One region of the Paenibacillus sp. FSL H7-0737 genome, then DNA from elsewhere that is predicted to be linked to it. Evidence: a T-box and tRNA genes for the amino acid it is inferred to sense, from the RefSeq annotation. Region 1 holds a T-box; the other holds one or more tRNA genes.
The links. The T-box of region 1 lies ahead of tyrS (tyrosine--tRNA ligase). A T-box ahead of a tRNA ligase gene usually reads a tRNA of that ligase, here a tRNA-Tyr.
Positions count from the first base shown of each region.

Region 2: it has a tRNA-Tyr gene. The T-box ahead of tyrS (tyrosine--tRNA ligase) is inferred to sense a tRNA for this amino acid. The anticodon was not compared.

Region 1 covers NZ_CP009279.1:3,940,035-3,947,671, forward strand. The annotation lists gene H70737_RS17070 (anaerobic sulfatase maturase) at 1-409, opposite strand, end outside; gene H70737_RS17075 (hypothetical protein) at 621-908, opposite strand; gene tyrS (tyrosine--tRNA ligase) at 1,113-2,372, opposite strand; T-box leader at 2,512-2,742, opposite strand; gene H70737_RS17085 (DNA alkylation repair protein) at 2,863-3,675, opposite strand; partial or broken gene H70737_RS17090 (Crp/Fnr family transcriptional regulator) at 3,788-4,467, opposite strand; gene H70737_RS17095 (LLM class flavin-dependent oxidoreductase) at 4,549-5,604, opposite strand; gene H70737_RS17100 (acyltransferase family protein) at 5,960-7,078, opposite strand; gene H70737_RS17105 (NAD-dependent epimerase/dehydratase family protein) at 7,106-7,637, opposite strand, start outside.
Region 2 covers NZ_CP009279.1:5,824,619-5,832,255, reverse strand. The annotation lists rRNA gene H70737_RS25455 (16S ribosomal RNA) at 1-232, shown strand, start outside; rRNA gene H70737_RS25450 (23S ribosomal RNA) at 446-3,374, shown strand; tRNA gene H70737_RS25445 (tRNA-Asn) at 3,435-3,510, shown strand; tRNA gene H70737_RS25440 (tRNA-Ser) at 3,514-3,606, shown strand; tRNA gene H70737_RS25435 (tRNA-Glu) at 3,624-3,698, shown strand; tRNA gene H70737_RS25430 (tRNA-Val) at 3,754-3,829, shown strand; tRNA gene H70737_RS25425 (tRNA-Met) at 3,847-3,923, shown strand; tRNA gene H70737_RS25420 (tRNA-Asp) at 3,950-4,027, shown strand; tRNA gene H70737_RS25415 (tRNA-Phe) at 4,038-4,113, shown strand; tRNA gene H70737_RS25410 (tRNA-Thr) at 4,134-4,209, shown strand; tRNA gene H70737_RS25405 (tRNA-Tyr) at 4,215-4,300, shown strand; tRNA gene H70737_RS25400 (tRNA-Trp) at 4,309-4,382, shown strand; tRNA gene H70737_RS25395 (tRNA-His) at 4,419-4,494, shown strand; tRNA gene H70737_RS25390 (tRNA-His) at 4,535-4,607, shown strand; tRNA gene H70737_RS25385 (tRNA-Gln) at 4,629-4,703, shown strand; tRNA gene H70737_RS25380 (tRNA-Gly) at 4,710-4,784, shown strand; tRNA gene H70737_RS25375 (tRNA-Cys) at 4,797-4,870, shown strand; tRNA gene H70737_RS25370 (tRNA-Leu) at 4,885-4,963, shown strand; gene H70737_RS25365 (AraC family transcriptional regulator) at 5,098-5,847, opposite strand; gene H70737_RS25360 (BMP family ABC transporter substrate-binding protein) at 6,174-7,313, shown strand; gene H70737_RS25355 (ABC transporter ATP-binding protein) at 7,415-7,637, shown strand, end outside.

The DNA.
Region 1 (7,637 bases):
TGGTCTCAGGACCGTCCACACTAATCCCAACCAAAAAGTTGTACCGTTTAAAAAATTTCGCCCAATTCTCATGAATTAGCGTTCCGTTGGTCTGCAGCGCATTACTGATCATCGTATGAGGTGGAGCATACTTAGCTTGGAGTGAAATCACGCGTTCAAAATATGGAAGTCCGGCTAATAGCGGCTCCCCTCCCTGCCAAGAGAACGTCGCTATACCAGATGATCTTTTCATGTACTGAGCGATAAACCGCTCCAGAAGATCCGTATCCATCACTCGGATCGGTTGGTGAGGATATCCCCCTGCTGTGCTGTAATAGCAATAATCACAGGTTAAATTGCAATCCTCTGAGACGGTTTTCCACATGACATGAAGAGTCTCAGGCCTTGAGGTCTGTATGCAAGTTGTCATACAATTCTGCCCCTCCTATATAAATACAACCTTTAGGAAACCTATTTCCTATTTCTTCAATTAAATCATAGGTATGTACATCAACGATGAGTAAAACATCATAGTTTGTCGAATATATAGAGATAAAAAAATACACTCCTCATTGTCTGTCGAGACAATGGGGAGTGTATTTTCTTTGAATATAAATTAAGTATTAACAGACACTGTTTCTTTAATTACGGACGTATTCCTTATTCGCTGTTTCCAACATTGATTTCCAATCCGCAAATTTAGTCTCTCTAACTACATGACGATCAAAAAGTTCATCAGGTATGTCAGCAACATCTTCTTCTGTCTTTACTTGAAAGTTTCCTTTCGTTACAAACTCATCGAAACTTTTGTAATTGGAATACTTACTCATAAACGCTTCATTAAACAATTTCTCGAAAGAGATGTGATTGGGATCTTCTTGATACGTTTTCTGTCCTTGTAACTCATTCATCAATTCTTCCATGGTCATTGGTTTTTGTCTTCTCAAATTACCACTCCTAATTTTCTGTTATAGTTGTAGAATATCATGTTAATCCATAAATCACACGAATCCTAAGCTTACCATAATTTTCGCTATTTCACCTTTCAAATTTCACTTAATATGCAAATGATCCGCCTCTATACTTAAAATACAACAAAAAACCTCCCTTATTCATAAGGAAGGCTCTTATTATTAGGACAATTTCACCAAACTGTAGTTTTTCTTACCCTTACGGATAATGATAAACCGGCCCCCGATAGCTTCGCTAGCTGTAACATCCAGAGCTACGTCGCTAACTTTCTCACCATTCATGGAGATTGCTCCTTTGGTGATATCCTCACGTGCTTGACGCTTGGACGGCTCGATACCGAGATCAACCAACCACTCTACGATATTTTTAGATTCCAGTGTAGTTTCGTAGGTCGGCATTTCCTTGAAGCCTTGCTCGATCTCATCAGCAGTCAGGGATTTGATATCTCCGCTGAACAGAGCAGCAGTAATACGTTTAGCCTGCTCCAGCAATTCTTCACCATGCACGAATCTGGTCATTTCTTCAGCAAGTGTTTTTTGTGCTTCGCGTTTATGCGGTTCAGTCTGTACTTTTTCCGCAAGTGCATCAATTTGCTCTTTAGATAGGAATGTAAAGTACTTCAAGTATTTCACAACATCACGGTCATCAGTGTTCGCCCAGAACTGGTAGAACTCAAACGCAGTCGTTTTGTTTGGATCGAGCCAGATTGCCCCTCCAGCTGATTTACCGAATTTTGTTCCATCAGCTTTCAACATAAGCGGGATCGTTAGACCGAATGCTTTTGCTTCAGGTCCTTCTTTTCTACGGATCAGATCCAGACCGCTTGTAATGTTGCCCCATTGATCGGAGCCACCAATTTGGAGCTGCACATCTTCATGCTGGTACAGATGCAGGTAATCTAGGGATTGCAGGATTTGGTAGGAGAATTCAGTAAAGGAAATTCCGCTGTCCAATCTGCTCGCTACAACATCTTTGGCAAGCATCGAATTGATGCTGAAGTTCTTACCATAGTCACGCAAAAATTCGATCACATTGATTTTATGCGTCCAATCGTAGTTGTTCACCATACGAATTTGATTGTCGCCATCAGTAACGAACAGCTTTTTCATTTGTGCGGTAAGCGCATCTACGTTAGCTTGGATTTGCTCCAGTGTCTGCAATGAACGCTCGGATTGTCGTCCACTTGGATCACCTATCGTACCTGTAGCACCGCCAATTAGCATAACCGGACGATGTCCTGCAAGCTGGAATCTTTTGAGTACCATGAACGGAATCAAGTGACCAATATGCATACTGTCACCCGTCGGGTCTACACCGCAGTACACCGAAACGGATTTCTGGTTGGTCAATTCTCTAAGCCCTTCGGCATCGGTTTGTTGATTGATGGCATCGCGCCATTCTAGTTCATCGATAATATTCATTGCCTAACACCCCTTAAAGTAGTAGATATCCTATAACGAATCATCAGTCCGCCAAGCGAATATAAGGATAGTTGATGAAGAGAAACTTATAAATCCTTATATTTAAAAACAAAAAAATCGTCCCCTTGTCTATTGTAGACATAGGGACGATTGAATAACCGTGTTACCACCCAGATTGCACCAATGAAACGCTAATGCTAAAACACAGCATTGATGCCACTCGTGACGAGATATCGTTCGCCATTCCGCTCGGTGTTAGCCGAGATACTCCAAAGTGTAATTCGTACTCTTAGTGTGTACCGGGTTTCATCAACCCCCGGCTTTCTGAAACAGGGACTAAGCTACTACTGGGCTTCTTCAACGTATATCGTATATAAGATTACAGCCAGTATAGTGAAATAATTCTTCAATGTCAACATCTTAAGCTGAGAATGCCGAGACACACTCCTGCTGTGATGCACTACTAGAGGGCTAAGGTATTACTTCATTTTCAACGTAGATCAGTAATACTCCTTGTTGCCCGTGTTACAATCCGCTTCGTTTCCTTGGAATCCGAAGAAATTAACCACTTCTCACTAAGCTGTTGCACCCAGTCTGGATTGCTTTTACTCGCATCGTTCAACCAATTACTTACAGAATCCTGAACGTATTTTGCCGGATCTGACTTAAGTGGTTCTAATAATGGAAGTGCTATTGCTGGGTTTTCTTTTAGCGCAGTAATATGCTTCGCCCATACCCCATGTGGCCGCGTCAATTCGATTGCATATCTCCTTATGTTCGTATCTTGATCATGAACCCAGCTCTCTAAGAACTTAATGGATTCATCCAATTCTGCAATGACCGATTCCCTTAAAGCCATCCATGAAATCTCACGTACCCCAAAATGATCATCCGCTGCAAAGGGACGGATATCCATTAGCTTTTGCGATAGACTTAAAGATTGATTTAGACCGATCATATAGGCAGTCCAACAGCGGACACTATCGGAACGATGCTGTGCTAATGCTGAGAATACTCGGACTTGTTCCACCTCTGATTTGCACTCCAATACCTGTTGCCACTCCCGCGCGATAGCCGGTATGAGCTTCATGATTTTCTTTTCCGATGAATCGCGAAGCCTTTGTAAAATTGGTTCGGATTTCTGTCCAAAACCTAGCTCGTCCAGTACATTTTCTATCAAGACCATATGGTCCACAGCAAGCCATTCCGTTAGATTTACAGTCTGTAATTGTCCTTTATGCAATAGCCCTACAACATCAGCAGGAATATCGCTAACTTTTCGAGCTCCCTTCCTATGCTCCATATAAATCTTCCCTTCACCTATGATTTTAAAGGCTTGGATAACCTTCTTCTTTTATCTAGGATACGGGTATTTCTAACCATAAAGATGTAATCTCATTTACAGCTCATAATCTTTATAAATTTCTTTCCAAAATCTTATCATGATGGATACGTATAGTTTTGAACCCAGTCTGAAGCACCTCAGCTTTTACCAATTCTTGCAATGCCACAGTAACCGCTTCTCTGCTCGCACCAATCAAATTGGCGATTTCTTGATGTGATAGTGGAACATTGATTTTATAATAATTATCCTCACTTTTAACGCCTAGTTGATCCGATAGCTTTAAAAGAACACACAATATTTTATCATGCAGATTTCCGATGGCTAGGTTTTGAGTTAACTGACTCATACTTTTTATACGATCGCTCAATACTTGCATTAACGACATCAAAAATCTAGGTCGAGTAGCTACGAAATCTTCAAATCTTACAGGATCAATTGTACAGATATGACACTCTTCCATGGCTTCAATGTAATGATCTTTGGTTCCAAACGAAATCACGTTCATTTCACCAAAAACATTACCCTCACTCAGAATATCCGAAGTAAACTGCTTCCCATCCGCATTCAATCGGTATAAACGCACCTTTCCTTTTTTCACAAAAAATAATCCTTCAGAGAAGTTGTCGGTGTCTGGATATATGTATTTTTCGGGACTACTGTTATTCGAGTTAACTCTTCCATTTCCATTAGATCTTCCAGCGCTAACGATTGAAGCAAATTGAATTGAGATAAATAATGAATAGTCTCCATTGCTCCTCCCTTATATAACGTTATTCGTTATTTTAGTATACCGCACAAAAAAAGCCACGTCCTAAGGACGCAGCTTATTCGTTAAAGATTACTTGCTTCCCAGCGTGCTACTTCTTCACGAACACGAGGAGCTACTTCTGTTCCCAGCAGTCTAATCGCCTGCATAACATCATCATGAGGCATTGTACCGTGGGGCATATGTAAAAAGAATCGCGTAATTCCAACATGCTTGCGAAGATGAATGATTTTGTTCGCAACGGTTTCTGGATCACCTACATACAAAGCGCCATCAAAGCTGCATGCTGCATCATAATCGGAACGATGGTATGGGGGTGTCCCTTTTTCCTTCGCCCGCACATTGGTCCGAGCATGCGTTGAAGGGAAAAATTTCTCCAGTGCTAACTCATTAGTCTCAGCAATAAACCCGTGTGAGTGTGAGGCAATAGGCAGGCTTGAAAGATCATATCCGGCTTCAGCCGCTGCTTTTTTGTAGAGCTGCACATGCTTCGCATAATCAAGCGGTTGAACATTTCCAATAATAGCTAATACAAAGGGTAAACCTAATGCTCCAGTGCGGATCGCAGATTCTGGACTACCTGCACTCCCAATCCAAATCGGTAACGGATCTTGAACCGGACGCGGGTAAATCCCCAAATTGTTTATGGCCGCTCGGTGTTTGCCACTCCAGGTTACTTTTTCCGACTTTTGGATGGCTAATAACAATTCCAGCTTCTCATTAAAGAGTTCTTCATAATCTTTCAGATCATAGCCGAATAAAGGAAAAGACTCTGTAAACGAACCGCGGCCGATCATAATTTCTGCACGTCCATTCGAAATGCCATCTAGCGTTGCAAAATCTTGAAATACACGTACGGGATCTGCTGAAGACAGGATCATCACGGCACTGGTCAACCGAATCTTCGTAGTCAACGATGCAGCTGCCGCTAACACAACCGCAGGTGATGAAGCCGCATAATCATTACGATGATGCTCGCCCACTCCGTATACATCTAGTCCCACCTCTTCGGCAAGTACAATTTCCTCCACTACTTCACGTAGTCGTTCTGCATGACTTATTGTCTCACCCGTTTGGACATCGGGCGTTGTCTCGACAAAGGTACTTATTCCAAGTTCCACTCTCGTTTCCTCCTAAAGTTCTGCACGATGCATTATTCTCTGGATGTAAATGTTTGAATATTCATAATTACATTTAATCAAGAAACCCATTATAATAGGATTCACCGATAATTCCAACTATTTCAGATCCCCTCGATTATTGATCGGTCTGAGGAGCCCTTATTTTAATGGTTTTGGCCATTTTGCGAGATTATCGGACTCAGATGCTGCTTTTTGCTCAAAACCAATACCAAAATGTGTGTTTTTATGGAAATAAGAACTATACGGTCCGAAACTAGTGCGATGTAAGAGCCAAGACAATATTAAAAGACCACTAATCACCTGAAAAACGGAAGTTTAGTGGTCTATTTTTTAACTAGTTCATGTTCCCTATACTCGAGCTTAGGGGCTTATCCAGCGGTTTCGGGGGTTTTCTCTGATTGATTCCAATACCGACTCGACCGAACACAAAGGCTCCGCCTGGAATACGATTCGCTATGTTCATGATGATCGCCGATCCTACCACACATCCGACAAATTGGAGAAGCACACTGAATAGTCCAAGGTTTTGCAACCCGAACGAAGAAGGAAGTTTGACGAATAAAGCCAACAACAACGGGTGAAGCAAATATATGCCGAAGGAGTATCTACTGCCCCACTCCAGCACACGCGGCACTTTTTTCAATGCAGAAGCCACTGTGAAGAGTAGTAGAATCATGCTCATGGCGAAAAGTAACATATCAATTCTCTTGGAACTATGTGCCGTTATCCAGCCTTGCTCATTCACGAATAGCACAAACGCGCCTGTTACAACTGGAAGCACGTAGACAGCTAAACGGAACTGTTTTAATTTTTCCCGGAACCAAGCCTCATTTCGCCCCAAGTAATAAGCCACAGTAAAGTAGAAAATCCACCCCGGAGAGAAAACCCAATACAATTTATCCCAAATATATTGAGCAGCTACCGTATCTACGGGTTTGGTGAAATTGAAAAAACCTAAGTAAACCACATTAATAACGAATGACGCAATCAGTATAGAGCGTGGAGTGAATTTTTTGGCATGCTTTTGAAATAAGAGAAACAAGGCATAAAACTGAAAGATAATTAGGATAAAGTAGCCATGAAAATCGCCAAGTAACCAATGACGCCAGAGAAAGTACCAAAAAGCTTGAAGAAGCGGAATCCCCTCACTGCTCGCCATATCCAATCCTTTTAACCCTGCGTACAAAGCTCCGAAAAAAAAGTAAGGAAGCAAAATATACTTGATCCGTTTCTCCCAAAATTTCGCGGGAATTCCGTCCGGGTATGCAAAAGACAATACGAATTGCGAGATAAATACGAATACCGGTGTGCCAAATGTAAGCAGTAGACCCACTGACTCTACCCAAGGCGTGTTCCCATCGTCATAGACTCGATATAAAGCATGTAACAGCGCTATACTTAAGCAGGCTATACTTCGTAGAACAAACATTTCCGAATTTAATTTTCGTTCCATGGGGATAACCCCTTTCGATATTTGCGATTAATGGTCCACAGCACTGCCTACAGTCAATCGGGCTGCAATCGTCTTCTTGAGTCCCTGGTGAAGATCATGGTGAGGAGACCAGGACATCAACTCGTTTGCTTTACTATTGTTTAAGTAGCTGTGAAGAATATCTCCCGGTCGAGCCTGTTCATAGGTTGTCTGGGATTCCCGACCTGTAATACCGCCTATCATCTCTACAATCGTATTAATGGAGGTCGCCACCCCGCAGCTAATATTTATGATCTGATTATCCGCATTCTCATCTGTACAAGCCGCATTTACAAACGCCTGTGCAACATCCTCAACGTAGACAAAATCCCTGGTCTGTTCTCCATCCCCATAAATCACAAGCTCCTTGCCTTGCTTTATGCGATCCAGAAAAATCGAAACGACACCAGCTTCACCATGCGAGCTTTGTCGAGGTCCATATACATTCGCAAGACGAAGAATGGTGTACTTCAGCCCATGCATGCTGGCAAACATCCGAATATAAGACTCAGGAACACTTTTTGATACCCCATAACAAGAT
Region 2 (7,637 bases), 1.9 Mb from region 1:
GCTGCAACTCGCCTGCATGAAGTCGGAATTGCTAGTAATCGCGGATCAGCATGCCGCGGTGAATACGTTCCCGGGTCTTGTACACACCGCCCGTCACACCACGAGAGTTTACAACACCCGAAGTCGGTGGGGTAACCCGCAAGGGAGCCAGCCGCCGAAGGTGGGGTAGATGATTGGGGTGAAGTCGTAACAAGGTAGCCGTATCGGAAGGTGCGGCTGGATCACCTCCTTTCTATGGAGAATCGTCTTCTGCAATGAAGACATTCAAATCGGAAGCTAAGCTTCCACAACTCACTCGTTGCTCAGTTTTGAGAGTTTAAGCTCTCAAATAAGACTTGATCCTTGAAAACTGGATACCGAAACGAATTTGCGTTTTAGAACATCTTTTAGCAACTTGTGCAAACAAGTAAATGTTATTAGTGAGATTTTTCTTAGGAAAAATCAAGGTTAAGCTAATAAGAGCACACGGAGGATGCCTAGGCGCCAGGAGCCGACGAAGGACGTGGCGAACAACGAAACTGCCTCGGGGAGCTGTAAGCAAGCTTTGATCCGGGGGTGTCCGAATGGGGAAACCCAGCTGTGGTAATTCGCAGTTACTCATCTCTGAACACATAGGAGATGTAGAGGCAGACCAGGGGAACTGAAACATCTAAGTACCCTGAGGAAGAGAAAACAATAGTGATTCCGTCAGTAGCGGCGAGCGAACGCGGAACAGCCTAAACCTAAGAGCTTGCTCTTAGGGGTTGTGGGACGTCTCACATGGAGTTACAAAGGAATATGGTAGGTGAAGAGGTCTGGAAAGGCCCGCGATAGAGGTAAAAGCCCTGTAACCTAAACTGTGTTCTCTCCGAGACGGATCCCGAGTAGTGCGGGGCACGTGAAACCCCGTATGAATCCAGCAGGACCATCTGCTAAGGCTAAATACTACCTGGCGACCGATAGTGAAACAGTACCGTGAGGGAAAGGTGAAAAGCACCCCGGAAGGGGAGTGAAATAGAACCTGAAACCGTGTGCTTACAAAAAGTCAGAGCCCTATTAATGGGTGATGGCGTGCCTTTTGTAGAATGAACCGGCGAGTTACGTTTAACATGCAAGGTTAAGTCGAGAAGACGGAGCCGCAGCGAAAGCGAGTCTGAATAGGGCGATTGAGTATGTGGACGTAGACCCGAAACCGTGTGATCTACCCCTGTCCAGGGTGAAGGTGCGGTAACACGCACTGGAGGCCCGAACCCACGCATGTTGAAAAATGCGGGGATGAGGTGGGGGTAGCGGAGAAATTCCAATCGAACTCGGAGATAGCTGGTTCTCCCCGAAATAGCTTTAGGGCTAGCCTCGGTATAAGAGTAGTGGAGGTAGAGCACTGATTGGGTGCGGGGTCCGCAAGGATTACCAAGCTCAGTCAAACTCCGAATGCCATATACTTATTGCCGGGAGTCAGACAGTGAGTGCTAAGATCCATTGTCAAAAGGGAAACAGCCCAGACCATCAGCTAAGGTCCCCAAGTGTGTGTTAAGTGGGAAAGGATGTGGAGTTGCACAGACAACCAGGATGTTGGCTTAGAAGCAGCCACCATTGAAAGAGTGCGTAATAGCTCACTGGTCGAGTGACTCTGCGCCGAAAATGTAACGGGGCTAAACACACCACCGAAGCTATGGCTAGATACGTATGTATCTGGGGTAGGGGAGCGTTGTATGTGGGTTGAAGGTGTACCGTAAGGAGCGCTGGACAGCATACAAGTGAGAATGCCGGTATGAGTAACGAAAAGATCAGTGAGAATCTGATCCGCCGAAAGCCCAAGGTTTCCTGAGGAAGGCTCGTCCGCTCAGGGTAAGTCGGGACCTAAGGCGAGGCCGAAAGGCGTAGTCGAAGGACAACAGTTTGAAATTACTGTACCACCGTAATCCGCTATGAGCGATGGGGTGACGCAGGAGGGTAGTGACGCGGACTGATGGATATGTCCGTCTAAGCAGTGAGGCTGATGTGTAGGCAAATCCGCACATCGTTAAGGCTGGGCTGTGATGGGGAGCGAAAATTGTAGTAGCGAAGGTCATGATCTCACACTGCCAAGAAAAGCCTCTAGCCAGGAGAAGGTGCCCGTACCGCAAACCGACACAGGTAGGCGAGAAGAGAATTCTAAGGCGCGCGGAAGAACTCTCGTTAAGGAACTCGGCAAAATGACCCCGTAACTTCGGGAGAAGGGGTGCCCCGGTAGTGTGAATAGCACGAGGGGGCCGCAGTGAAAAGGCCCAAGCGACTGTTTAGCAAAAACACAGGTCTGTGCGAAGCCGCAAGGCGAAGTATACGGGCTGACGCCTGCCCGGTGCTGGAAGGTTAAGGGGAGTGGTTAGGGGTAACCCGAAGCTATGAACCGAAGCCCCAGTAAACGGCGGCCGTAACTATAACGGTCCTAAGGTAGCGAAATTCCTTGTCAGGTAAATTCTGACCCGCACGAATGGCGTAACGACTTGGGCGCTGTCTCAACGAGAGATCCGGTGAAATTTTAATACCTGTGAAGATGCAGGTTACCCGCGACAAGACGGAAAGACCCCATGGAGCTTTACTGCAGCTTGATATTGAATTTGGGTACGATCTGTACAGGATAGGTGGGAGCCGTAGAAATCGGAGCGCAAGCTTCGGTGGAGGCGCCGTTGGGATACCACCCTGATCGTATCTAGGTTCTAACCTAGTACCCTAATCGGGTACGGGGACCGTGTCAGGCGGGCAGTTTGACTGGGGCGGTCGCCTCCTAAAGAGTAACGGAGGCGTTCCAAGGTTCCCTCAGAATGGTTGGAAATCATTCGAAGAGTGCAAAGGCATAAGGGAGCTTGACTGCGAGACCTACAAGTCGAGCAGGGACGAAAGTCGGACTTAGTGATCCGGTGGTACCGCATGGAAGGGCCATCGCTCAACGGATAAAAGCTACCCTGGGGATAACAGGCTTATCTCCCCCAAGAGTCCACATCGACGGGGAGGTTTGGCACCTCGATGTCGGCTCATCGCATCCTGGGGCTGAAGTAGGTCCCAAGGGTTGGGCTGTTCGCCCATTAAAGCGGTACGCGAGCTGGGTTCAGAACGTCGTGAGACAGTTCGGTCCCTATCTGTCGTGGGCGCAGGAAATTTGAGAGGAGCTGTCCTTAGTACGAGAGGACCGGGATGGACGTACCGCTGGTGCACCAGTTGTTTCGCCAGAAGCATGGCTGGGTAGCTACGTACGGACGGGATAAGCGCTGAAAGCATCTAAGCGTGAAGCCCCCCTCAAGATGAGATTTCCCAATTAGTAAGACCCCTTGAAGACGACGAGGTAGATAGGTTGGAGGTGGAAGTGCAGTAATGCATGGAGCTGACCAATACTAATCGGTCGAGGGCTTATCCTACACTTAAGACGCAAATTCAATTCGGATTCAGTTTTCAGGCATCAAGCCTGGTATGAATATTCCCTGATAGCTCAGTTGGTAGAGCACTCGACTGTTAATCGAGTTGTCACAGGTTCGAGTCCTGTTCGGGGAGCCATATGGAGAGGTGTCCGAGTTTGGCCGAAGGAGCACGATTGGAAATCGTGTAGGCGCCACAAGCGTCTCGAGGGTTCGAATCCCTCTCTCTCCGCCACAAATTTTACTTAGTATGGCCCGTTGGTCAAGGGGTTAAGACACCTCCCTTTCACGGAGGTAACATGGGTTCGAATCCCATACGGGTCACCAAATTTTCACTTGATTTTACATAGTGGACTTTGGTACAATAACAATTGTTGTTTATGGAGGCTTAGCTCAGCTGGGAGAGCATCTGCCTTACAAGCAGAGGGTCGGGGGTTCGATCCCCTCAGCCTCCACCATATTCATTTAAGAACGACGCGGGGTGGAGCAGCCCGGTAGCTCGTCGGGCTCATAACCCGAAGGCCGCAGGTTCAAATCCTGCCCCCGCAACCAATTTTCATTAAGAAATTATATCTTTTGGAACCGTGGTGTAGTTGGCCTAACATGCCTGCCTGTCACGCAGGAGATCGCGAGTTCGAATCTCGTCGGTTCCGCCATTTTTACCTTGGCTCGATAGCTCAGTCGGTAGAGCAGAGGACTGAAAATCCTCGTGTCGGCGGTTCGAATCCGTCTCGAGCCACCATATAGTATACAACTTAATATGCCGGTGTAGCTCAATTGGTAGAGCAACTGACTTGTAATCAGTAGGTTGGGGGTTCAAGTCCTCTCGCCGGCACCATCTTTGGGGGATTAGCGAAGTGGCCAAACGCATCAGACTGTAAATCTGCTCACGTACGTGTTCGGTGGTTCGAATCCATCATCCCCCACCATTTTTTTTAGGGGCATAGTTTAAAGGTAGAACAACGGTCTCCAAAACCGTTGGTGTGGGTTCAATTCCTGCTGCCCCTGCCAATCTTTATCTAAAGTCTTTCTCTAAAGTTTAATATGGCGGTCGTGGCGAAGGGGTTAACGCACCGGTTTGTGGATCCGGCATTCGTGGGTTCAAGTCCCATCGGTCGCCCCATTTACTTTAAGAAGAACAGCAACAATATTAGTTTAATATGGCGATTGTGGCGAAGTGGTTAACGCACCGGATTGTGGTTCCGGCATTCGTGGGTTCGAGACCCATCAGTCGCCCCTTTTATTTTAAAATGTTATTGGGGATTAGCCAAGCGGTAAGGCAACGGACTTTGACTCCGTCATGCATAGGTTCAAATCCTATATCCCCAGCCATTTTATGCGGACGTGGCTCAGCGGTAGAGCATCGCCTTGCCAAGGCGAGGGTCGCGGGTTCGATTCCCGTCGTCCGCTCCAAAGTTTTCATATGGCGCCATAGCCAAGTGGTAAGGCAAAGCTCTGCAAAAGCTTTATCCCCAGTTCAAATCTGGGTGGCGCCTCCATTAATTTCATATGTGCCGGCGTGGCGGAATGGCAGACGCGCTCGACTCAAAATCGAGAGGGAAACCGTGGAGGTTCGAGTCCTCTCGCCGGTATATCAAAAAGGTTTGTAAAGTCGCTTGTATAAGCAACTTTACAAACCTTTTTTCTTTGTCTTTGAGCTTTTTATTCTTAAGCCGTTGAATTAGAGGCGTCTCTAATCAACGGCCTTTTTGTGTGGAGTTTTGTTTTATTGACTGCTTAGTCGGAATGCTCGTGGGGTGAGACCAATTTCACGTTTAAACATATTGCAGAATTGGGCGTCATTCACAAACCCAGCAGCAGCTGATACTTCAGAGATATGCATTTGGGTATGTTGCAAGAGAGACTTTGCATAATCCAGACGTTTCAATAGTAGATAGCGCAGAGGTGAAGAACCGAATCGTTCTTTAAATAAATGGCGGAAACGATCATAGCTGTATCCAGACATCTCTGAAAGTGTTGCGACCGATAGCTTATGGCGGTAATGCTCATTCATATAGTTTAGAACATATTGGACTCTGTCTTCCGTTGGTGATTGAAACCCAGAGGCACTAAGAAGCCGTATCAGATGAACAGTGATTTCGCTCATTTGCAGGTTCAATAGTTCAGAGAATCCATCTTGTTTGCGCGTAAACTCTGCTTTCATTCGAAGCAAGATCTGTAGAACAGTATGGTCTTTATCATCTTCATATACGCCTTGCAAATTCTCCATATTTGGGTGATTTGAATGGAAGCCTACAAATAGTATAGTAGCATCCTCGCGATGATTCTCATCATGTTTATGATTGGGTGGTATCAGCGCGAATGAAGAAGAACGAAAATGATAACTTCGCGAACCTACATTGGTAGTTCCTAAGCCGTTTAAATAATAGACTAGTTCATAACATTCATGCTGGTGTGGTGGAATATAGGTATTAACCTCATGTGCTGCATTTACAATATATAGAACACGATCCATGATGACCCTCCAATAATTATGTTTTAGCCGAATCGTACAAAAATATGACCGAAATCATATAATTATTTTCATTAATATTTGATATGATCGTATCAAGAAATCCGAAGATTAGCAACCTGACTGGCCATCTCGTTCGGGAATTAGTCGGATTATTCGTAAAAATTATAATTTTATCTCTTTTTTTGAGTGTATTCGTTAAAATCATTAAAATTTTGACAATGTTACATGAAAAATGAGAGTTTCCATCTAAATCGTGAAATATACAACGGACTAAGAAGGAGAACCTCTCAAATTACTAACCAACTATAAATAGGGGGAATAGAAAAATGAAAAAGAAAGTTCTTTCTTTGTTGTTACTAGTAGTAATGGTAATGGTCACAGCCTGTGGAAATAATACGTCGAGTAATGGATCTTCCGCGAATGCAGGATCTAACGCAGCTGAAGGTGGAGAAACAGGTTCAGGGGATAAACTCAAAGTAGTACTTCTGATTCCAGGAACGCTTGGAGATAAATCTTTCTTTGACTCTGCGAATAGCGGTTTGCAAAAGGTTAAGGATGAACTGGGTGCAGAAACAAAAGTTGTAGAAATGGGTGTCGATAAAACGAAATGGGAGCCTACGTTTAACGATATCGCCGCTGAGGACTGGGATGTTATTATTTCTGGCGGATCAGAAATTACAGAGATGTTTAATGCAACGGCTGAATTATATCCTGACAAAAAGTTCATTAACTATGATACCGATATAGATGAAGCACCAGAGAATATGTACAACATGTCTTATGCAACAAATGAAGTATCTTTTCTAGCAGGTGCTGTAGCGGCGCTAGCTACACAATCGGATATGGAAAATGCTAATCCTGAGAATGTGATCGGTTTTGTAGGCGGCATGGATATTCCAGGAATTAACGCTTTCTTGGTAGGCTACATTCAGGGCGCTCAATATGTTGATCCTGATGTGAAGGTCGCTGTATCATATGCTGGCGATTTCGTTAACCCGGCTAAGGGCAAGGAGCTTTCGCTGATTCAATATAACTCCGGTGTGGATGTTATTTTTAACGTGGCTGGGGGTACAGGTCTTGGGATCTTTGACGCAGCTAAGGAGAAGAAGAAATATGCTATCGGCGTAGACTCCGATCAGGCGATGTTGCTTAACGATACAGATAGCGAAAAAGCAAACTTGATCGTTACTTCTTCTATTAAAAAGATTGATAGTGCTATTCTGGGTGCCGTGAAGAGATTACAAGACGGTACACTTGAGATGGGTAAACGTGATGTGTTGAGCTTTGTAGATGATGGTGTAGGCATTGCAGAGAATGAGATCTATAAAAATATCTTCCCTGCCGATCTTCAGGCTAAAGTTGAAGAAGTGAAGCAAAATCTGATCAATAAAGAAATTACAGTAGATAACGCGATGGGAATGGAAACCTCTGAAGTAGAAGCCATTCGTAACGCAGTTAAGCCTTAAGTGTAGCTATAAAGTGATAAACCTACAGTTGGAGATTCTTCTTTAGAAGAATTCCAGCTGTATATTTTTGCAGACCTCCAAGTCGAAAGGCGTTGAGACCTATGAACAAAGCTCTGCTGGAAATGCGGGGAATTACCAAGGTGTATCCCAATGGTGTCGTTGCAAATAAAGACGTGCATTTTTCTTTACGTGAGGGAGAAATTCATGCGATTGCAGGCGAGAACGGCGCTGGTAAATCAACTTTAATGAAGATCATGTTCGGCATGGAAGAGCCTAGTGAAGGTGAAATCTTTATCAAGGGTGAAAAAGTGAAGCTGCAATCTG